DNA from 4 places in the Metabacillus sp. Hm71 genome. Region 4 is predicted to be linked to each of the others. Evidence: riboswitches for the same ligand, from Rfam matches in the RefSeq annotation. Region 4 holds a riboswitch; each other region holds the start of a gene.
What was found. A riboswitch is a leader RNA that binds a small molecule or an ion and turns the genes downstream of it on or off. The one in region 4 is predicted to bind cobalamin.

Region 1 (5,572 bases), 700 kb from region 4:
AATAAACAAATGGCACTTATTTAAGGAAAAGAGATGTGATTATATTGCATGATTTTTTACAACTAGGAATTCGAAAAGAATTAAATGATACATTAAAGTCATTAGGATTTGTAAAGCCTACCCCAATACAGGAAAAAGCCATTCCTTCTGTGTTAGAGGGAAAAGATCTTATTGCCCAAGCACAAACAGGAACTGGTAAAACATTGGCTTTTGTTCTGCCGATATTAGAAAAAATTGATGTTGATAAATCTGAAATTCAGGCACTTATTTTGACGCCAACACGTGAATTAGCACAACAAATAACGAAAGAAATAAAGAAAATGAAAGAAAATCTGGAAGGAGTTAATGTGCTTGCCGTTTATGGCGGACAGGATGTCGCGCATCAGTTGAAAAAACTAAAAGGAGCACAGCATATTGTTGTAGCTACTCCTGGTCGGTTGTTGGATCATATTCGCAGGCAAACCATTGATCTTTCAACAGTAGAAGTATTTGTATTGGATGAGGCTGATCAAATGCTGCATATGGGGTTTCTTCCTGAGGTAGACGAAATTTTTTATGAAACGCTTTCAACTCGTCAAACCTTGCTTTTTTCTGCAACCATCCCAAGTGAAATTCGTAGTTTGGCAAAAAAATATATGGTTGAGCCAGAGAACATTCAAATTAAAGCGAAACAGGTTACTGTGGAGGAGATTAAACAAATTATTATAGAAACCACTGATCGTCGCAAACAGGAGACATTACTGCATTTATTACAAGAAGATCGTCCTTTTTTAGGAATTATTTTTTGCAGAACAAAGATCCGTGCCAAAAAACTCCACCAAGCCCTTCTCACAAATGGTTATTTGGTTGAAGAACTTCACGGTGATTTAACACAAGCCAAACGAGAAAAAGCGATGAAGCAGTTTAGGGAAGCGAAAATTCAACTGTTGGTTGCAACTGATGTTGCAGCAAGAGGCCTTGATGTAGAAGGTGTGACACATGTCTACAATTACGATATTCCGCATGATGTAGAGAGCTATATTCATCGAATTGGCCGAACAGGTCGTGCCGGTGGTGTTGGAGTGGCCTATACTTTAGTAGCTCCAAAGGATCGCGACTTTCTTCGTATGATTGAAAAAGGGATTAACCAATCGCTGGAAAAGCGAGTAATTGAAGGAGTAAGTCTTCCTGATCGAGATGGTTATGAAGTGAAAAGAAGCCCACTAACAAAAGATTCAATTCGCTCAGTGAGAAAAGGACAAAAACCACGAAATGATTCAAAATCCTCATCCAGAAAAAGTGCAAATGATTTGAAAAGGAAGAGCAGGACTCGTTTTTCATCAAAGGTTAAAAGGACGAGATAAATTTTAAGATAATAAAGAGAGGCTGGCAGCCTCTCTTTATTATTTCTGTAAATCCTTTTTCGTTTTCTCACTTCTAATATTAATATCCTTTGAAAACTCTGTATCCTGTTGATTGTTATTCGGATATTTGTTTTGTCGTTCACGATTATCATTACGATTTGTCATACATATGTACCTCCTCTCAACATAATCAACTTTATTATGTACAAACTATAGTTTTTTATCCCAATCTTTACGGGCAGTAACCCCCCCACTGATGGATATAACAAGTTCAAAAAATGAATTGAAAACAAGGATGACCTTAGATAATTACTAATGATCATCCTTGAATAATGACATGATTAAAAACCGCCTTCACCTGGAGTGAATGGCAGATCTAATCTATTTTCAACTGCACGAAGCCGTTGGTTAAGTCGATTTAATCTTCGAGTATGTTGCTCAACTCTTTCATTGAGCTGTGTTACCAGCTGGTTTATACGGTTAAATTCACGATTGATTCTATTGATCTCCCGGTTTAATCGTCTTATTTCATCATTAAGTCTTGTAATTTCTCGTCCTTGGCGTTCATTTTGTCGTTCGAGTTGAGAAACTCTTCTTTCAAGTGTTGGTTGTCTATTTCCCTCGTATTGTTCTGTTTGCTGTGTAAAAGCATCATAATCATATGGGGCATAATAATTATAATGATTAGGGATGAATTCTTGGTAATAATTGTATCCATAAGGATTCATGAAGGCAACTCTCCTTTATTTTTTATTGTATAAAATCCATATAAGTGTATGTAGGTTATGGCGGAGTGTTACAGTTTGAATCAGTTTTTATGCGAATTTTTTTATCCCATTTTAACGGGCAGTAAAACCCCGCTGATAGGAGTCTCGCTTTATTTGTTAAAAACGTTATATTGACTAGCTATCGATGCATAAAGCGGTTCCACTCACAGTGGACAAATACAGCCCATTAGAAAAATACTTGCTAAAAGAGAAAAAATGGTTTAATCTAAATCACATGTTTCAATTATTTTAAAATTTAATAATGTTCAGGCAATAGGTGTTAAAAGCTTTGCTTTTAACTTAAAAGGGAAGATCGGTGAAAATCCGGCACGGTCGCGCCACTGTAATGGGGAGCTTCAATCGCATCCACTGTTTCAATTTGAAATGGGAAGGGATTTGAAGTGTAGAACCTGAGTCAGGAGACCTGCCTATTGTATGCACTTATTACCTACGCGAAATAGGGAGGAGTGGTGGTCATATGTTGAAACGATTCATTCATTTCAACTCTAGTTAACTATGCCTATCCAAAGTCTCTCTATCTATTCATAGAGAGGCTTTTTTATTGGACAAACATCAGAAAAATTGGGAACGAGGAGAAAAGAAAATGAAGATAAAAAGTTCAAATATTGGTTATCCAAGAATTGGTGAAAATCGTGAATGGAAAAAGCTTTTAGAATTATTTTGGACAGAACAAGTAAGCGAAGGACAGTTTGAGAAAGAAATGGAACATATTCGCTTATCCCATTTGAAAAAACAGAAAGAGAAAGGCATTGATCTTATCCCGATAGGTGATTTTAGTTACTATGATCATGTGCTCGATACAGCAGCTATGTTTGGGTTAATTCCTGAGCGTTTTAAAACGGAAGAGAAAGGGCTGACTCTTCAAACCTATTTCGAGATTGCCAGGGGAAGCAAAGGGAAAATCGCCTCTGAGATGACAAAATGGTTTAATACAAACTATCACTATATTGTTCCGGAATTAAAGAATGCACAACCTAATTTAGGCAAAAATCGATTGCTTGAATTGTACCTTGAAGCAAAACAAAAGCTCGGCATAGAGGGAAAGCCGGTTATTCTTGGCCCAATTTCATTATTGTCTTTATCTAAAGGGTATGATAAGCAAAGAAGAGCAGAACTATTAAACTCACTTATTCCTCTCTATATAGATGTGTTTAAGCAATTAAAAGAAGCTGGTGCAGAATGGATTCAGGTAGATGAACCCATTTTAGTAAAAAATGTTGATAAAGAAATCATTGATGAGTTTAAAAAAGTTTATGCTGCGTTTAATGAAGGGGTTCCTGAAGTTAACGTTATCCTTCAAACGTATTTTGAAAGTCTCGAATTTTATCAAGAAATCATTGAGTTGCCAGTTCAAGGGATAGGACTTGATTTTGTACATGATGCAGGGAGAAATCTTGAAAATCTAAAAGAACACGGTTTTCCGAGCGATAAGGTTCTTTTCGCAGGTGTCATTGATGGACGTAATATTTGGAAATCTCATTTGACAAAAAAATTAACGGCAGTCTATGAATTAACGAGGTTTATTGATAAAGATCGCCTGATTATCCAGCCATCCTGCAGTTTGCTTCATGTTCCAGTTACTGTAAAAAGCGAGCAGCAATTGGATACACAAATAAAAAAAGCCTTATCTTTTGCAGATGAAAAGCTAGAAGAAGTTGTGCTGTTAACAAAAGTTGCAAATCATGATGGCAGTGTTCAAGAACTAGAAGTACATGATCAAGCAATTGTTGAATTAACAAATTCCTCACATCGAAATGTAAAAACTGTCCAAGAAGCAATTAACAATATAGGCAATTATTCTTCGGAACGAATTGATGTGATAAAACGGAAAGAAGTACAAGCTGAACGCTTTGATTTACCAATATTACCTACGACTACAATTGGCAGCTTTCCTCAAACGAAGGAAGTACGTAAAGAGCGATTGAAATGGAGAAAAGGTGAGCTAACAGCTCATCAATATGAGGAATACATCAAAGCTGAAATCAAGAAGTGGATCGATATTCAAGAAGAGATTGGACTAGATGTCCTTGTACATGGGGAGTTTGAAAGAACAGATATGGTTGAGTTTTTCGGTGAAAAGATGGAAGGAATCGCCATTACAAAGTTTGGTTGGGTCCAGTCATATGGCTCACGCTGTGTAAAGCCTCCAGTTATATTTGGGGATGTGTATTGCAAAGAAACTATGACTGTAAAGGAAACGGTGTATGCACAATCTCTCACAGCTAAACCAGTAAAAGGCATGCTGACAGGACCTGTAACAATTATCAATTGGTCATTTGTCCGTGATGATATTGATCGTACTGATGTCTTAAATCAAATCGCATTAGCGATCCGTTCAGAGGTTGAAGCACTTGAAGCTAGTGGAATTAAGATGATTCAAGTAGATGAAGCGGCATTGCGGGAAGGATTGCCTTTAAAAGAGGAAAAAACAGAAGCTTATTTAAATGCTGCAGTCTATGCCTTTAAATTAGCTACATCTTCAGTGGAAGCGGACACGCAAATTCATACCCATATGTGTTATTCAAATTTTGATGATATCATTCATGCGATTGATGCGCTTGATGCAGATGTGATTTCAATTGAGACATCAAGAAGCCATGGTGAATTGATTGCTTCCTTTGAACAGCATCATTACAACAAAGGGATTGGACTTGGTGTTTATGATATTCATAGCCCTCGTGTCCCTAGTTTAGAAGAAATCTCACAAAATATAAAACGTGCACTTGAGGTTCTGGACTACCGCGCATTTTGGGTAAATCCTGATTGCGGATTGAAAACAAGAGGGGAAACAGAGACCATCGCTGCATTAAAAATAATGGTGGAAGCAGCTCATCAATATCGAGAAAGATTATCGACGATCGAAACCGTCTAATCCTTTTAAAGAGAATTATTTATGCATTACAGCCTTTTTAAGGTTGTAGTGCTTTTTTTAGCTATTTAACTTCCAAACTTTTAATATACTATACCATTATTAGGCAGGCTTTTAACTTGAGTCCTTTAAGGAAAATCACTTAAGCTTAACATAACCAACTTTATTGGCTAGTGAAAGCAAAATTTAGGAGGGAGCCAGTATGGAACAATATCAATTGTATATTAATGGGGAATGGACAGGGGATCATTTGCCATCATTTAAGGTAACTAATCCAGCTACGAATGAAATAATTGCAAAGGTCCCAAATGGAGGAGCAAAGGAATCATTAAAAGCGATCGAAGCAGCAACAGATGCCTTTCAGTTATGGTCTACATATTCAGCATATGAACGGGCTGAGTTAATTAGAAGTTGGCATGACTTGATTCATCAGCATCGAGAGGAATTAGCTAAGTTAATGACAATGGAGCAAGGGAAGCCCTTAAAAGAAGCTAGCGGTGAAATAAATTATGCAAATGGATTTTTTTCTTGGTATGCAGAAGAAGCAAAACGCATCTATGGCGAAACGATTC
Region 2 (5,572 bases), 440 kb from region 4:
GCTGCCTGTTGTGAGCATAATAACTCCTCTTCTTTCAGCAGCTGCTTCTGCCGCATCTTCATAAGTGTCAACCGTTGTAATTCCCTTATGTTCATATAACTTTGACTCACGTTCATATCGGATATAAGGAACACCTGCTTCTTTCGCACTTAAAAGAGCATTTTTGCTTGCTTCTTCAGCGAAAGGGTGACTTGCATCAACCACTGCTTTAAAGCCTTGTTCTTGGATGATTTTCACAAAATCCTCATTCGTTAGTCTTCCGACCAAAACATTTAATCCTGTCTTTTTCATTTCTTTTCCGGCATTTTCTGTTACAACTGTTGTGAGGACCTCATAACCTGAATCTTTTATTGTTAGCGCTAAAGCTCTAGCATCACTTGTACCAGCTAAAAAGAGAATCATCCTTTTTGAACCTCATGTTCATGATGATGGTGGTGATGATGATGTACATGATCATGGTCGTGATCGTGATGATGGTGGTGATGATCAATATGCTCCATTGCTCCAATTCGATAAACACATGTGTCACAGTTCATTTTTACTTCACCTTGTAATGCCTCTTCTATACGATCTTTTATGATGGTCTTCAGTCGTGAATGAAAGCCAAAATAGCCTGCAAGTTTAAACTCAACATCTCGGTGCTCTTGCTCAAACTCTAAAATCATGTTTTCAAGACGTTTGATTAAGATTCCCGTAAAAAGAAAATAAGGTAAGATGACAATTTTCTTTGCACCTAATTTAACACAGCGTTCAACGCCTTCTTTAACTAATGGATCTGTTACCCCCATAAAAGCAGGTTCTACGAATTTGTAGTTGAGTTTTTCCCATAATAGTCGAGTGATTTTATACAAATCACTGTTCGCATCAGGATCACTTCCACCTCGACCTAATAAGATGACAGCCGTATTAGGATCCTCTTCATTTATTTGTTCGCCAACATCTTCTAAGCGGCTTTTGCAAATTTCTATTGTTTCTTCATGAATGCCAAACGGTCTTCCATAGGTAAATGAAACATGAGGATATTTTTCCTTTGCCTCATCAATAGCTGCTGGAATATGAATTTTTGAATGACCTGCTGCAAGAAGCATGAGAGGGATAACATAAACACTTGTTGCTCCTTTTTCTACACATGTATGAATACCTTGGTCAATGGCTGGTCTTTCAAACTCTAGAAAACAGGTTTCCACTAAAAGCTCTGAATCAAGCTGTGGCTTTAGTTCTTCAATTGTTTGTCTTACCTGCTCGTTTCCTTCTGGATCTCGACTTCCATGACCAACTAGTAAAATGGCTTTCATATGATTCTCCCCTATCCTTTTAATCTCCACATGGAGCTGGTTCTATTTCTATCTTTGGTGCCATGTCTTTATATGTATAGCCTTGTACATTTCCTACTCGCTTAAAGTATTTAAAAAATCGCTCATTTGGATGGCCTTTTTCTTTGTATTCATGGACAATTTTTTCGATTACTTCGACAATTTTCTCTGGTTCAATTCCTTCTGCAACAGGCTGACCTGGATGAGCGGTTCTCCCAACTGTTTTCGCACCTAAAAATAAATCAAATTTCCCTTTTCGAAAGATAATGCCAATGTCTTCATTAACAGCTCCAAAACATGCCATACCACAGCCGTTAAATCCTACCTTTAATTCTTTTGGCAAATCAAGACCGCTTAGTTTTTCATGAAGCTCTTCAGCATATGGAATCGAATCCTTTTTTTCACCCTCACAAAAATCACATGCTTTTAGTTGAAACACATCACCGATAGGTTCTAATAGAAATCCAACATCATCTAGTTTCTTTGTGATTAAGTCAGGATTACTTGTTGGAATTCTAAGTATGATTTGATGGTGTGGTGTATACTCCATTGAGCCTTCGTCTCCAACAACCTCTGCAAGTATCATCATTTGCTTTGAAGTAAACTTTTTATTGGCAATTCCAGGGCTTACAGCTAATTCAAAAATGGATGTAATAGGGTTATTAACTACCACTTGTTTTTGTTGCATTTGCTTATTGTTCGTGGATTTGTCGAAATTTTTCTCCACTTTTTGAAGTGCCTCTAGAGCGATTTGTAATGAGCTTCTCTCAGGGTTTTTTTCTTTACATTTTTCGGGATGCTGTACCATATCATTTTTCCCTTTATGGAGCGCCCAAGGCTCGTTTTCGTGTCTAAGTCGTTCATGAGGCTTTAATCGTTGCTCAGTTGAATTCAATGTATATTTTCGTTGATAACCACGAGGCGTGATTATTTTATTGTCATATAAAAAAGTTGTTGAATTACCGATAACAACAGTTGTAAGCATGCCGATGTCGTGATCTAGCATATGTTTAAGATCTGTGATGACAATATGTTGTCGATCACGGTATGCACTTTTTACAAGACCAACCGGAGTCGCGGGTGATCTGTAGTTTAAGAGAATTCGTTGTGCTTCTTGAATTTGTCTTGTACGCCTTCCGCTCTTAGGATTGTAAAGGGTGATAACAAAATCAGCTTGTGCCGCTGCATCTATCCTTTTTTCGATTAAATCCCATGGGGTTAAATGATCACTTAAGCTTATCGTACAAGCATCATGCATAATCGGTGCCCCTAACAAGGAAGCGCAGGAGTTAATAGCTGAAACACCTGGAATGACTTCAACACTAACACCTGTTGCTTCTTTCCAGCCTTTTTCAATCAGCACCTCGTATACAAGTCCAGCCATTCCATATACCCCAGCATCTCCGCTCGAAATAACTGCTACCGTTTTTCCTTCTTCTGCTAGATGAACGGCTGCTTGGGCACGGCTCACTTCTTCAGACATCCCTGTACTAATAATCTCTTGATCTATTAATAAATCTTTAATCAATTCTACGTAGGTTTTGTAACCAATAATACAATCGCTCTCTTGTATGGCATCTTGAGCCCTTTTCGTCATATGCTCAAAGCTTCCTGGGCCAAAACCGATAACAAGTAACTTTCCTAACAATGCATTTCCTCCTTACACTTTGCTTTTTTGTGGTTTATCTATACCGACAATCGACTTTGAATGTTCAGGTGCTACAAAATGCTCATGTTCATATGTGTAAATCACACTATCTTCTATGACTTTTCCATCAATCAGATGCCCTTGGACAATTTCTTTTGCTAATTCAGGAGTACCAGCTTTGTACCATACTCCTTCTGGATAGACTACAACTACACAAGCATCTTTACATCTTCCGTTACATCTCGTTCGAGTTGTATGAATTCTATTGTCCAAATCTAAGGCTGTAATCTCTTCTCTTATTGCCTGTGTAACTTCCTCGCCACCTTTTCTCATACAGCTGCTTCCGTTGCATATTAAAACGTGATGCATTGTTTCGGTTAAATTCCAAGTCGTCATCTGAACACTTCCAATCTATTAAATATTTAGACTTTATTAACTGTTTAAAGAAGTAAAAAGTTTCTGAATCAGCTCAAAAAAAGTTTGACCTCAAATCCACCAAAGAGACTTACCAAGATAAGTGAACACCTTACAAAAGAAAATGAACAGAAAACTTTCCAAAACTTAAAAACTAAATAAAAGTGCACCCCTATATAGATAGAGGTGCACTAAAAAATAATGCTATGAATATAGCATTTTCTAATACACATCCACCTATATCCCCGTAGGTATCAGTTAAAAAGAAAAGGCAGGTCTCCTGACTAAGGTTCATTGCTTTATTACGTCTTCCCAATATAAATCAGTGACTATTTTGTAATAAAGCTCACCATTACAGTGGCGGGTACCGTGTCGGAATTTCACCGACTTCCCTCTTATGTTCAACAAAAGGTTGAAGTACACCTAATCTTTTAAAATATTTAATTGTTCATCTTAAATGTATTTGATTGCTATGAATAATATGTCCACTTTAATTTTTCAAAAAAAAAACGCTCAGGTTCAACTGAGCGGAGAAAAGTAAAATGAAGGCATACCAAAAAAATCTATTTGGTTGCAATCATTTCACCTTCTCACCTCCCGAAGAAACTGAAATTTATAAACTAAGACAGGTCTCCTGACTTGTGTTTCAATCTACTTTAAGCCCTTCCCATATAACCACCTAATTAAGATGGTTATACAGTGGTATAACTTATTTCGTCAACACTTACAGTTGCGGGGACAGTTCCGGAATTTCACCAGATTCCCTATTAAGCCAACTTGGCATCTTAATTTATTGCTTTGTTAGATTTATTAAATTCGATAGTTTATATAATAAAGTGTTATTTAAGATATTTCAACATATTATTGGTGAATAAGACAAAATTTACATGGCCGCTTCTTTTTCGTCATAAGCAATTAAAATAATATCAATAGATGATTAGTAAATTTAAAGAGTTTTGTCCTTTATGATAAAACTAAAAACGAAGCCTGATAAATTTAACCCCGTATTTGATTAAAGTGCTGCTGAGCTTGCATCTTTCTTTTTGAATTCAGCCTTTTTTGTCAGTAAACTATTTAATTTTTCAGAACTAAGGAGCATTGCTGCTACAAAAGCAACAATACAAAATGGGAAGATTCCTATTGTTGAATGAGTTGCTATGAAACCTAGAAGAGGAGGCATGAATGTAGTGCCAGTATAAGCAATTGCCATTTGATAGCCCATGATTGTCTGAGAATGTTTTTTCCCAAAACGTGTTGGCGTTTCATGCAACATACACGGAAATATCGGCGCTAATCCTAGTCCAACAATAATAAAACCTATAAGTGAGAAAATGGACGGCAATGGTAAAATTAGAATAACGGCACCAATTAATGCTATTATTTGTCCGAGCTGAATAAGAGTACGGTTCGTCATTTTAAAGGTAATAAAGCCTGTTATAAATCGACCAATTGTTATGCCTGCGTAATAAAAGGAAACCCACCCGGCTGCAGTTGCCGCACTTAATCCTTTGACATTTACCAAGAAGCTGCTTCCCCAAAGGCCCATTGTTGCTTCAACCCCGCAATAAAACAAGAAGGATGCAAGAGCAAGTTTAACTCCTTTAATTTGTAAAGGTTTTACATCTTCAGCATTTATTACATCTTTTGAATCTTCGGTTTCTTCAGTTAGAGTAAGATTGCTGTTTTTGGTCACTCTGTTCCATAAAGGCAAAGTGAAGAGAAGAATTACAACTAACGCAAACTGAACGCCAGAAATAACAAAATACCCATTTCTCCAAGAATTTCCCTCTGAAATAAACTGAGCCATTATGATAGGACCTAAAGTAGCTCCCACTCCCCAAAAACAATGTAACCAACTCATATGATGTGCCTTATAATGTGTAGCAACATAATCGTTTAATCCTGCATCAACAGCTCCTGCCCCTAATCCGAGTGGGATGGCACAAATAATTAACCAAATGATTGAAGGAGCAAAGTGAAATCCCAGCAATGCAGCTGCAGTCATTAGGACGCTGACAAATGTGACGTTGCCAGTGCCGAACCGTTTAAGAATCTTTCCGCTGGCTAAACTGGAGATAATTGTCCCACCTGCAATTGTCATAAAAAGGAATCCAGCAGTCTTGAGTGGAGCCCCATAGTCCGATTGCATCACCGGCCACGCTGCCCCCAGCAATGAATCAGGTAATCCTAAGCTGAT
Region 3 (5,572 bases), 2.6 Mb from region 4:
GCGAATATGGCAAAGGATTTGCTGTGGTTGCAAGTGAAGTTCGCAAGCTAGCCGAAGAGACAAAAAATTCGGTTCAAGGTGTTTCAAGTTTAATTACCAATATTCATTCACAAATCGATAGTATGTCTACCTCTATTAATAAAGTGGCTGAGCTTACAAAAAAGGGCACAACGCAAATGAATGATATGAACTTAATCTTTGATACGATTTTATACATGCTGAATGACAACAAACAACAAAGCGAACAAGCCAAAATGGATTTGTTAAACTTCACCAATGTCATTAATGATGTCTCAAAATCAATTGCGCAAATTGCCGAAACATCTGACAGCTTAAAAGAGATGGCAAAATCCATATAATTAAATCCAACAAAGGGTCAGTCCCACTAACAAGCACCTATTTTACGATCTTTAAAATATGTGTTTGTAGGGTCTGGCTCTTTTGTTTTGAGACAGCTTTTTCGGGCTGTAATCACTATACCAATAAAATCTATAGCTTTATTTACCAACTATAAGAAAAGCTATTTATTAAGACTAATATACTGAGTTTTCCATATTGCAGATTGACAAAGAATATTAGATTGATATAATATTCTTTGTTGTGCTTTTATGCAAAAAAGCATCAAAGCGTTTAAGTTGTAAAGGAGCAAGTATATGATAAAAAGTACAGCATCGTTTCATTTTAAAGAAGCGGTTTTCATTTTATTCCTTATATTAGCGATTATTTTTACTAGTTTATTTGTATGGAAAACAGAGCCGCATCTAGCTTTATTAAATTGTTTGATACTCGTTTCATTTCTTGGCTTGATGAAACGATATACATGGAAAGACTTAGAATCAGGAATCATCAAGGGAATCCAAAGGGGCATACAGCCAATTATCATCCTTGCCTTAATCGGAATCCTAATTGGTGCTTGGATGTCCAGCGGTACGATACCAACTGTTATGGTGTATGCTCTAACCATAATCCGTCCTGATTATTTACTGATTACTTCTTTATTTTCTTGTATGGTGATCTCAAGTCTTGTCGGAAGCTCCTTTACCACTGTTAGCACCGTTGGAGTAGCTCTTATGGGTGCTGGAATGGTAATTGGCCTCCCTGCCCCTTGGGTCGCTGGAGCCATCATTTGTGGTGCATGCTTTGGCGATAAAATGTCACCAATGTCTGATACAACGAATTTTGCCTCAGGGGTCGCTTCTGTTGAGATTTTCACGCATATTAAACATATGACCAAAACAACGATTCCTAGCATCGTTATCACAACGGCTCTTTTTTATTTTCTTGGCACAATTGCACCTATCCATACTGTATCACTTACGGAAATGACAAACATGGTTACGATCATAAAAGACTCCGTTCAAATTAGCAGTCTTACGTTACTTTCACCACTGTTGGTTATCCTTTTAGCGTTTCGGCAGTTCCCTGTTATTCCTGCATTAATCGTTGGAATCATTACGGCAGGAATCACTTCTATCTGGTTGCAGGATGTAACAATTGGCGAGTTTCTTCATGTCTTACAAAACGGGACTACGTTCACAATCGAAAATGAACAGGTCGCTAATATGCTAAATCGCGGCGGCTTACAATCAATGATGTGGTCCATTTCACTCATCATGATTGCCTTTGCTTTTGGCGGTTTGTTAGAGGCATTAAATATTATCCCTGCTTTAATGAACGGATTGATTGAACGTGTTCAGGCAAAGGGTCAGCTTATTCTTTCAACAGCTGCTTCCTCCATTGGGGTGAACCTTTTAACAGGTGAGCAATACTTATCGATTCTAATTCCTGGACAATCCTTTAAAGGCTTGTATGATAAAATGAAAATTGAACGCAAATATATGTCACGGACATTAGAGGATGGAGGTACACTGGTGAATCCGCTGGTTCCTTGGGGGGTAAGCGGCGCCTTTTTTGCACAAACACTTGGTGTTCCTGTTATCGACTATTTGCCTTTTGTATTTTTCTTATATTTATCACCTTTCTTTTCAATTCTTTTTGGATTTATCAGGAATAGGAAAACTGCCTTCTAAATTTTTTAGTAAGTGGATCTGGCGCGAAGTCAGATCCCTTTTTCGTTTTTTTTTTGCAAAATTCTTTGAATCTAGATAAATTTCGACAATTAGTAAGAATTGGTTGATTAATTTACATCTGTACTTTATTATTGATATAGAAACAACACATCTATATATTGATGTGCGTCTAAACAACAAAAACTATATATTGTATCTTTGCGAGTGAAGGCGCCGTTTAGGCTGAAAAGGGAATCTGGTGAAAATCCAGAACTGTCCCCGCAACTGTAAGTGTGACGAACTGAGATTGCCACTGTACACATGATGTATGGGAAGGCCTCAAAGTAGGACGAGCACAAGTCAGGAGACCTACCTATTACTTGCAAAAGTTTCAATTTCTTCGGGGGCTGAGAAGATGAAACGATAGTAAGGATTAATGGGCTTTTTCTCTAATACTGCCCTGCTCTTCTTATCTGTCGTTTTTCCCCACCCCCTTAGTAAAACGAACAGATGGAGGAATTATTATGAATACGACAACAACCCCTGTTATTATTTGCGGGAATCATCAAGAAGCATTTGACCTGAATAAACTTACATCATTTATTAAAAACATACATCAGCATTTCCCTTCACTGGAAATAGACGATTTTCTTACTAGAATCGAAAACACCATTCTCCAAAGAGATTCATATACATCTGAACAACTCACAAATTTGCTCATTTTAGAAGGATTATCAAATATCAATGAACAAGAGCCTGATTGGACCTATTTTTGCGCACAAATCTATTTAACTAAGCTTTACAAGGAAGCTGCTGCAAATAGAGGGTATGATAAATCGCAAAAATACGGAAGCTTCTATCAATTGATTGAGACCTTAGTAACGAAGGGACTTTATCACAGCAAGCTCCTCGATCAATACACAAAAGAAGAGATTGAAGAAATTGGTTCTTATATCAATCCTGAAAACGACAGGTTATTTACATACATTGGTTTAAGAACATTAGCAGACCGCTACTTAACACGTGACTACTCAAAGCAAACCTATGAGCTTCCCCAGGAACGATTCTTAATCATTGCCATGACTTTAATGGCTAATGAAAACAAGGAGCATCGCCTTGAGCTTATAAAACAAGCGTATTGGGCAATGAGTAATCTTTATATGACAGTGGCAACTCCAACCTTATCAAATGCTGGTAAACCTGTCGGACAGTTATCCAGTTGCTTTATTGATACGGTTGACGATAGCCTGCAAGGAATTTTTGACAGCAATACTGACATTGCCAATCTATCAAAATCAGGCGGCGGAATCGGCGCTTATTTAGGAAAAATCCGCAGCCGCGGCAGTGATATAAAAGGCTTTAAAGGTGTTTCATCAGGGGTTAATGATAGCCCTCTTGTAGCGTAAGTTACGAGTAATAAAGGTGGTCAATTGCGGGAAACTCCGAGTATCTCAAGGTAGGATACCATGCAGCAATGACATGGCGAACCCTAAAAAACCGAGAGTGCGGATAATCTGCAGCCGAGCTTCCTAGTTTACTAGGTTGAAGGTTCAACGACTAAGTAGTTATAAAAGAGATTTTATAACTCGAACCACCTATCCACTTTTCGAAGTGGATAAAGATATAGTCTGTTCTGTACAGCGATGTACAGAGGTAGGCAGAGATGACCTATCCCTCTAAATTTTTTTAGAGAGTAACAATTTAAGAATTCCATGGATGAAACAGCTTAACAATACAGCCGTCAGCGTAGACCAGCTAGGACAGCGCAAAGGTGCAATTGCCGTTTATTTAGATGTTTGGCATAAAGATATTTTCTCTTTTCTCGATGCTAAGCTGAATAATGGTGACGAACGCATGCGTACCCATGACTTATTTACAGGCGTTTGCATTCCTGATGTTTTTATGGAACAGGTGGAAGCACGCGGTGATTGGTACTTATTTGATCCTCACGAGGTTCGCAAAGTAATGGGCTACAGCATTGAAGATTTTTATGATGAGGAAAAAGGCAATGGCAGCTTCCGTCAAAAATACTGGGAGTGTGTCAGCAATGATCTGCTAACGAAAGAAAAGGTCCCAGCGATTGAAATCATGAAGCGCATCATGATCAGCCAGTTAGAAGCAGGTACGCCATATATGTTCTATCGCGATGAAGTAAACAGACAAAATGCGAACGCACATCAAGGAATGATCTACTGCAGCAATCTTTGCACAGAAATCACGCAAAATCAAAGCGCAACGACAGTCGAAGAGCAGTATACAGAGGATGGAAAAATCATTACCGTTAAAACGCCGGGTGATTTTGTTGTATGTAACCTCTCCTCTATTAATCTAGCAAAAGCTGTCACAGAAGATGTGTTAGAAAAACTGATCCCAATTCAAGTAAGAATGTTGGACAATGTGATTGATTTAAACACAATTCCTGTGCTTCAAGCAAAAATCACCAACCAGAAGTACCGCTCCATAGGTGTAGGTACGTTCGGATGGCATCACCTGCTGGCACTAAAACAATTAAGATGGGAGCACGAAGAAGCCGTTCAATATGCTGACGAGCTTTATGAAAAGATCTCCTATCTAACAATTCGTGCAAGTATGGAGCTTGCAAAAGAAAAAGGCTCCTATTCCGTATTTGAAGGGTCTGATTGGCAAACTGGCGCTTATTTTGAAAAGCGAGGCTATCTGTCAAAAGAAAGCACTCTTGACTGGGAGCAATTGAAGGAAGAAATAAAAACAAATGGAATTCGGAATGCATACTTAATGGCCGTTGCACCAAACGCATCGACATCCATTATTGCCGGAAGCACAGCAAGCATTGATCCGATTTTCCAAAAGGTTTACTCAGAAGAAAAGAAAGATTATAAAATTCCTGTTACCGTTCCTGATTTAAATTCTACGACAACATGGTATTACAAATCGGCTTATTTTATTGATCAGCGCTGGAGCATCAAGCAAAATGCGGCTAGACAACGCCATATCGACCAGTCGATCTCTTTTAACTTATATGTACAAAACACAATCAAAGCAAAAGACTTATTAGACCTGCATTTAACAGCATGGAAAGAAGGGCTTAAAACAACCTATTACCTCCGCTCAACATCAAGCGAAATCGAAGAATGCGAATCCTGCGCGAGTTAACCGAAAAGCGGAAGCGCCTTGCTCAGCCCCGACAAGCATAAGACGATTTAGAATAGAAGGCGTTCTTTGCCTTCAATTCTAAATTGGCTTATGACTCGAGGGGCTAGGCGCTGCAGCTAGACACCGACACTAATTTATAGAAGGTTATAGTTATTTTTCAAACACCTGAAACGGCTGACACAGCCCCAGGCAAATAAGACGCTTAAAGAAAGATGTATCTTACCATCATTCTTAATCGTCTAATCTTCATTGTTAAATAACGAGAGATAAATAATAAAGGAGCTCACTAAAATGGAAAACACTACACTTATGAAACGGAAAATCATGGATGCTGCTGCTCCGAATCGTTCAACTGCGATCATCAACGGAGAAAGCTCCAATGTGTTAAACTGGGATGATGTTGCCTACCCTTGGGCATTTCCACGTTATAA
Region 4 (5,572 bases):
CGTGCTGCAAAGCTGACAATGGATCGTGAAGGAATCCGCCGTCTTGCTGCTGAAAAGCTTATGCTTCCTACAGCTAACTACAAATTTGCTGATACATATGAGGAATTTGTGCAAGGTGCAAAAGAAATTGGTTTTCCATGTGTTATTAAGCCATTAATGAGTTCTTCTGGTAAGGGACAGAGTGTATGTCATTCAGAACAAACGATAGCGGAGTGCTGGAGAATAGCAATGGAAGGAGGAAGGGTGCAAAATGGACGAGTGATCATTGAAGAGTTTATTCCATTTGACTCTGAAATCACCTTATTAACCGTTCGAGCGGTTAATGGGACAATGTATTGTGAACCAATAGGACATGTTCAAAAAGATGGCGACTATATTGAATCATGGCAGCCGCATTTCATAACAGAGCAGCAACTTCAAGAAGCAAAAGCAATTGCCAAAGCAATCACTGATGAACTTGGCGGATATGGTGTTTTCGGTGTAGAGCTTTTTCTTGCAAAGGATAAAGTATATTTCAGTGAAGTATCACCGCGGCCGCATGATACGGGGTTAGTTACATTAGTCAGCCAAAATTTATCAGAGTTCGCTCTACATGTAAGAGCAATTTTAGGTTTTCCGATTCCTGAAATTACCCTTTTAGCACCTGGGGCAAGTCGTCCATTAAAGGCTCTGAAAGAAATGAATGATTATACAGTCGAAGGGGTGGATCAGGCATTATCTGTTCCGAACACTCAGCTACGAATATTCGGAAAACCAGTGACTAAAGTTGGAAGAAGAATCGCTGTTGCCCTCTCAACCTCGGATACTGTTGATAATGCAAAGGAACTGGCGAAGCAAGCATTGAATTGCTTGAAAATTGAAAAAAGATAAGAGAAAGATTCAAGCAGGTGCAACATTTCCCAGGTAAGCGCATAAATAGACATTAGCACAAGAATTAGTCGGATTATGTCAACCGTTATGAGTTATAAGATACTTAGGTCTCTTACATGTTGTAATAAATATATAATTTAATTGTAACTTGGGAAAATCATATCAATTCCTGAACGTAAATATACTGTTATGGGAGCAAAATTTTAACTATTTATTTTATTTTTCGTTTAATAATGCTCCTTAAATATAGTAGAAGCAGGAGGGAAACTCATGAAGTGTAAAAGCTGTAGCGGAACTAGACTTATAAACTGTGAAAACTGTTCAGGTGAAGGGTTTGATTTCGGAAATCACAAGTGCAATACATGTTCTGGTGAGGGTGTCATTTCATGTTCCTCATGTGAAGGGAAGGGAACAATCGGATTTTTTAAATGGTTAAAATCTGGATAAAGACGTTAACTAAAAAATGAAAAGGTCTTTCAAATTACCACTAAACGAGCCGTTTGTGGTGGTCATAAATTCATTTGAGCCTGACACTTGCATGATCTTCGTCGGGCTCTTTCTTTGTTTATTAGTTTACATAACTATATTATAGATAACTACTTTTTTCTTTTAGATATATTTACAACTCGTAAACCTACATTTATAATGACTTAGATTCAACTAAATAACGATTTCGCAAATAGGTTCTTAATAGGATTAAGAATAATAGGGAAGTTGGTGTAAGTCCAACGCGGTCCCGCCACTGTAATCACAGAGCTGCATGACAGAAGCCCACTGTAACCAGATGCTTATGGGAAGGGAGTTGTGTAAGCAAGGAAGTGTAAGCCAGGAGACCTGCCTATTTGTTTGGTTCAAGTAGCCTTCGAGGAAAGGGGATTTGAAAGAACGAGAGCAGCATTGATGTAGAAATTCTTCAATTTTACTCTTAATCTTTTTAACTCCCGCCTTCTCCCTAATAAAGGAAAGGCGTTTTTTATTTTCAACAATTCAAGGAGGGGTTCGTGTTGGAAAAACAAAAAGGATTAACACTTGTTTTTACAGGTAATGGAAAAGGGAAGACGACTGCTTCGATTGGTCTATGTGTACGTGCAATCGGACAGGGAATGTCAGTAAAGATTCTTCAATTTATTAAATCAAAGGGAAGGTCATATGGTGAACAGATATCGTTAGAAAAGTTAGGAGTTGAAATGGTTCAGCTTGGTGAGGGCTTTACATGGACAAAAACTCCTGAGGTTCACCGAAAAGCACTTGAATCAGCATGGAAGACAGCAAAAGAAACGGTTATGTCAGGGAAATATGATGTTGTTGTCTTAGATGAATTGAATAATGCACTCGCGATCGATTCATTTCCAATTGATGATGTTCTTCCAATTCAGGAAGTCATGGAACTAATTAAAAACAAGCCTTCACATGTGCATTTAGTTATAACAGGTAGACATGCAAAAGGAGAAATCAAGGAACTCGCTGATCTAGTTTCTGTTGTCGATGTGGAAAAGCATTATTATGACACTGGGATACCAGCGGTTAAAGGAATAGAATATTAGCATAATAAAAGGGGGAAGCGCCGTGACTGCACAGCGACTAGTGATTGCAGGAGTTTCCAGCGGTGTGGGCAAAACAACGATTACAATTGGTTTAATGGCTGCACTAAAACAAAGAGGTTTGACAGTTCAAGGCTTTAAATGCGGTCCTGATTACATAGATACAAGTTTTCATACCGCTGTTACAGGAAGACCGTCACGGAATCTGGATAGCTGGATGTTTTCAAAAGAAGTGTTAAAGGAAGTATATGTAAATGGCAGTGATGGTGCAGATATTTCTGTTATTGAGGGAGTTATGGGCTTTTATGATGGCAAGTCCGCTCTTTCAAATCAAGGTTCAACAGCAGAAATTAGCATGCTGCTTGATTGCCCAACGATTTTAATCGTTGATTGCAGCAAGATGGCAAGAAGTGCAGCTGCAATAGTGAAAGGCTATCAGCTTTTAGAGCCAGACGTAAATATCGCTGGTGTTATCGCAAACAAGGTTGGAAGCATGGGTCATTTTCAAATCATTAAAGAAGCGGTTGAACAGGAGTGTGACATCCCGGTATGCGGTTATCTATTAGCCAATACGAGCATTCAAATGCCAGAACGGCATTTAGGGCTTGTCCCTTCTATAGAACGAGGTGATTTAACTAGCCTTTTTGACCAATTAGCGAAATTAGTTGAAGGGACAATTGATTTGGATCAGCTCATAGATTTAAGCAAGCAAAAGCCATTACAGAAAAATCCAGCGAAATCGATTTTTGAAAAACGGGAACCTAAAAGAGTGAAGTTAGCCATTGCCAAGGATCGTGCATTTAATTTTTACTATCGAGAAAACCTTGAATTACTCGAAGCATACGGATCTGAATGTATCTACTTTTCTCCTTTGAATGGTGAGTCAATCCCTGAAGAGGCGGATGGATTATACATAGGAGGCGGCTTTCCAGAGCAGTTTGCAGCTGAGCTTGCAAATCAAGTTGAAGTCAAGGAATCAATAAAGCGGAAAATACTTGAAGGGCTTCCAACGATAGCTGAATGCGGAGGCTATATGTATTTGGCAGAAGCGATTGAAACCTTAGATGGTTTAGTTCATCCGATGGTTGGGGTTATTCCAGGAAAAATGAAAATGGGAGAAAAACTTGCAGGCTTTGGCTACAGAGAAGTCTCCGGATATCCTGATAATTATCTTCTTCAAAACAAGCTCATTGCTCGTGGTCATGAATTTCACTATTCTTCTTATCATTCAATTGAATCGTTACCTTTCGCTTATTATACAAAAGGATCCTTTAGCGAAGGAGATGAAGGCTGCCTAACAAACAACGTCATTGCTGGCTACACCCATCTCCAATTTGCATCATGTCCAGAGCTGGTCGAAAACTTTATCCAAAAATGCTTGGAGATGAAAAATAATGGCAGCAAATAAAGCAGCGCTTCCGATTATGATCCAAGGAACACATTCGGATGCCGGGAAAAGTATTATTGTTACGGCATTGTGCCGGATATTTGCACAGGATGGCTATCATACAGCACCCTTTAAATCACAAAATATGGCATTAAATTCTTATATTACTCTTGATGGGAAAGAGATAGGCAGATCACAAGGTATTCAAGCCGAGGCAGCAGGAGTTATTGCCACAACAGACATGAACCCCATATTAATTAAACCAACCAGGGATCATGAAGCCCAAGTAGTTGTTCATGGAAAACCGTTGAAAAACATGGAAGCGAAAAGCTATCGCAGTGATTATTATGAAACAGCTAAAGCCATTATTCAATCGTCTTATCAAAACCTTGCCTCTTCATATGAAAGAATTGTCATTGAAGGTGCTGGAAGTCCAGCAGAAGTAAATTTAAATGACCGTGAGCTTGTTAATATGAGTATCGCAAAGATGGCTGATGCTCCAGTTGTTTTAGTAGGGGATATTGATAAAGGAGGCGTTTTTGCAAGTCTTGTTGGTACTTTGCAGCTTCTATCTCAAGATGAACGTGATCGGATTATTGGAGTGATCATTAACAAGTTTCGCGGAGATCTTTCCCTACTAGAACCGGGCCTCACATGGTTCGAAGAATATACAGGAAAGCCTGTATTAGGTGTCATACCATTCATAAACGATTTAGTAATTGAAGCTGAGGATTCATTAAGTCTAAATAACTACAGTATTCATAAAAATCAAGATAAAGAACTAGATATAGCGGTGATTCATTATCCTAGAATATCCAATTTCACAGATATTGACCCTCTCCACTATGAGACGGATTGTCATGTTCGGCTAGTGGAAAATGTCCGGCAGCTTGAACAGCCTGATGTCATTCTTTTACCTGGAAGTAAAAATACAATAGAAGATCTCATGTTTCTAAAAGAGAGAGGGCTTGATCAAGCGATTCTGAAAGCCCATCAAAATGGAGCAATCATCTTTGGAATATGCGGCGGATATCAAATGCTAGGTGACATGATTGAGGATCCCTACCAGGTTGAATCCAATACACATGAGATAAAAGGTTTAGGCTTGCTGCCGATCCACACAATATTAACGAAAGAAAAGATAACGATACGATCTAAAGGTACTGTGGAGGTTAGCGGTGAAAAGCTGGATGTGACGGGATATGAAATTCATATGGGAAAGACCACTTGCCTAACGCATGTATCCCCTTTTATTCAATTAAAGGATGGTGTCGATGGCAGTAAGAATCAAGAAGAAACATGTATAGGTACTTATTTTCATGGGATTTTTCATAATGATGAGTTCAGGTGGTCGTTTCTAAAAAATCTTCGGTGGAAAAAGGGGCTCAAGCCTGACATACTGCGCGAAGCATATGAAGATCGACAAGAAAATGATTTTAACCGCTTAGCAGAGGAAGTGCGAGCGGCTATCGATATCAGCCAGCTTAATCAAAAAATAGAACAATTTGCAAAAAGAAAGAGAGAGAACAGATGAATATAAATGGACAAATTCAAGAAGTCTTACAATCTATTCAACCGCTAAGCCAAGAACAAATGGAGCATGCGAAGGAATATGTTAATACGCTAACAAAACCGATCGGAAGCTTAGGAAAAATAGAAGAGCTTGCGATTCAGCTTTCAGGTATAACAAATCAAGTATTTCCTGTCGTCAGCCGTCCTGGTGTTGCAGTATTTGCAGCCGATCATGGAATAAGTGATATGGGCGTTTCAGCTT

Region 1: it holds a riboswitch for cobalamin, as region 4 does, so the genes downstream of both, metE (5-methyltetrahydropteroyltriglutamate--homocysteine S-methyltransferase) here and ACSVDH_RS17125 (cob(I)yrinic acid a,c-diamide adenosyltransferase) in region 4, are expected to answer to the same signal.
Region 2: it holds a riboswitch for cobalamin, as region 4 does, so the genes downstream of both, ACSVDH_RS14755 ((2Fe-2S) ferredoxin domain-containing protein) here and ACSVDH_RS17125 (cob(I)yrinic acid a,c-diamide adenosyltransferase) in region 4, are expected to answer to the same signal.
Region 3: it holds a riboswitch for cobalamin, as region 4 does, so the genes downstream of both, ACSVDH_RS04420 (ribonucleotide reductase N-terminal alpha domain-containing protein) here and ACSVDH_RS17125 (cob(I)yrinic acid a,c-diamide adenosyltransferase) in region 4, are expected to answer to the same signal.

Annotation. Positions count from the first base shown of each region.
Region 1 covers NZ_CM200278.1:2,782,605-2,788,176, forward strand. The annotation lists gene ACSVDH_RS13575 (DEAD/DEAH box helicase) at 45-1,343, shown strand; gene ACSVDH_RS13580 (hypothetical protein) at 1,383-1,508, opposite strand; gene ACSVDH_RS13585 (hypothetical protein) at 1,685-2,071, opposite strand; cobalamin riboswitch at 2,369-2,556, shown strand; gene metE (5-methyltetrahydropteroyltriglutamate--homocysteine S-methyltransferase) at 2,715-5,003, shown strand; gene ACSVDH_RS13595 (NAD-dependent succinate-semialdehyde dehydrogenase) at 5,203-5,572, shown strand, end outside.
Region 2 covers NZ_CM200278.1:3,034,814-3,040,385, forward strand. The annotation lists gene cobK (precorrin-6A reductase) at 1-402, opposite strand, end outside; gene ACSVDH_RS14745 (sirohydrochlorin chelatase) at 399-1,295, opposite strand; gene cobJ (precorrin-3B C(17)-methyltransferase) at 1,315-2,961, opposite strand; gene ACSVDH_RS14755 ((2Fe-2S) ferredoxin domain-containing protein) at 2,974-3,357, opposite strand; cobalamin riboswitch at 3,629-3,817, opposite strand; cobalamin riboswitch at 3,983-4,178, opposite strand; gene ACSVDH_RS14760 (MFS transporter) at 4,388-5,572, opposite strand, start outside.
Region 3 covers NZ_CM200278.1:868,332-873,903, reverse strand. The annotation lists gene ACSVDH_RS04430 (protoglobin domain-containing protein) at 1-359, shown strand, start outside; gene nhaC (Na+/H+ antiporter NhaC) at 657-2,030, shown strand; cobalamin riboswitch at 2,222-2,401, shown strand; partial or broken gene ACSVDH_RS04420 (ribonucleotide reductase N-terminal alpha domain-containing protein) at 2,534-3,391, shown strand; partial or broken gene ACSVDH_RS04415 (ribonucleoside-diphosphate reductase subunit alpha) at 3,717-5,141, shown strand; gene ACSVDH_RS04410 (ribonucleotide-diphosphate reductase subunit beta) at 5,433-5,572, shown strand, end outside.
Region 4 covers NZ_CM200278.1:3,477,612-3,483,183, reverse strand. The annotation lists gene purT (phosphoribosylglycinamide formyltransferase 2) at 1-870, shown strand, start outside; cobalamin riboswitch at 1,535-1,726, shown strand; gene ACSVDH_RS17125 (cob(I)yrinic acid a,c-diamide adenosyltransferase) at 1,872-2,414, shown strand; gene ACSVDH_RS17120 (cobyrinic acid a,c-diamide synthase CobB) at 2,437-3,819, shown strand; gene ACSVDH_RS17115 (cobyric acid synthase) at 3,806-5,332, shown strand; gene cobT (nicotinate-nucleotide--dimethylbenzimidazole phosphoribosyltransferase) at 5,329-5,572, shown strand, end outside.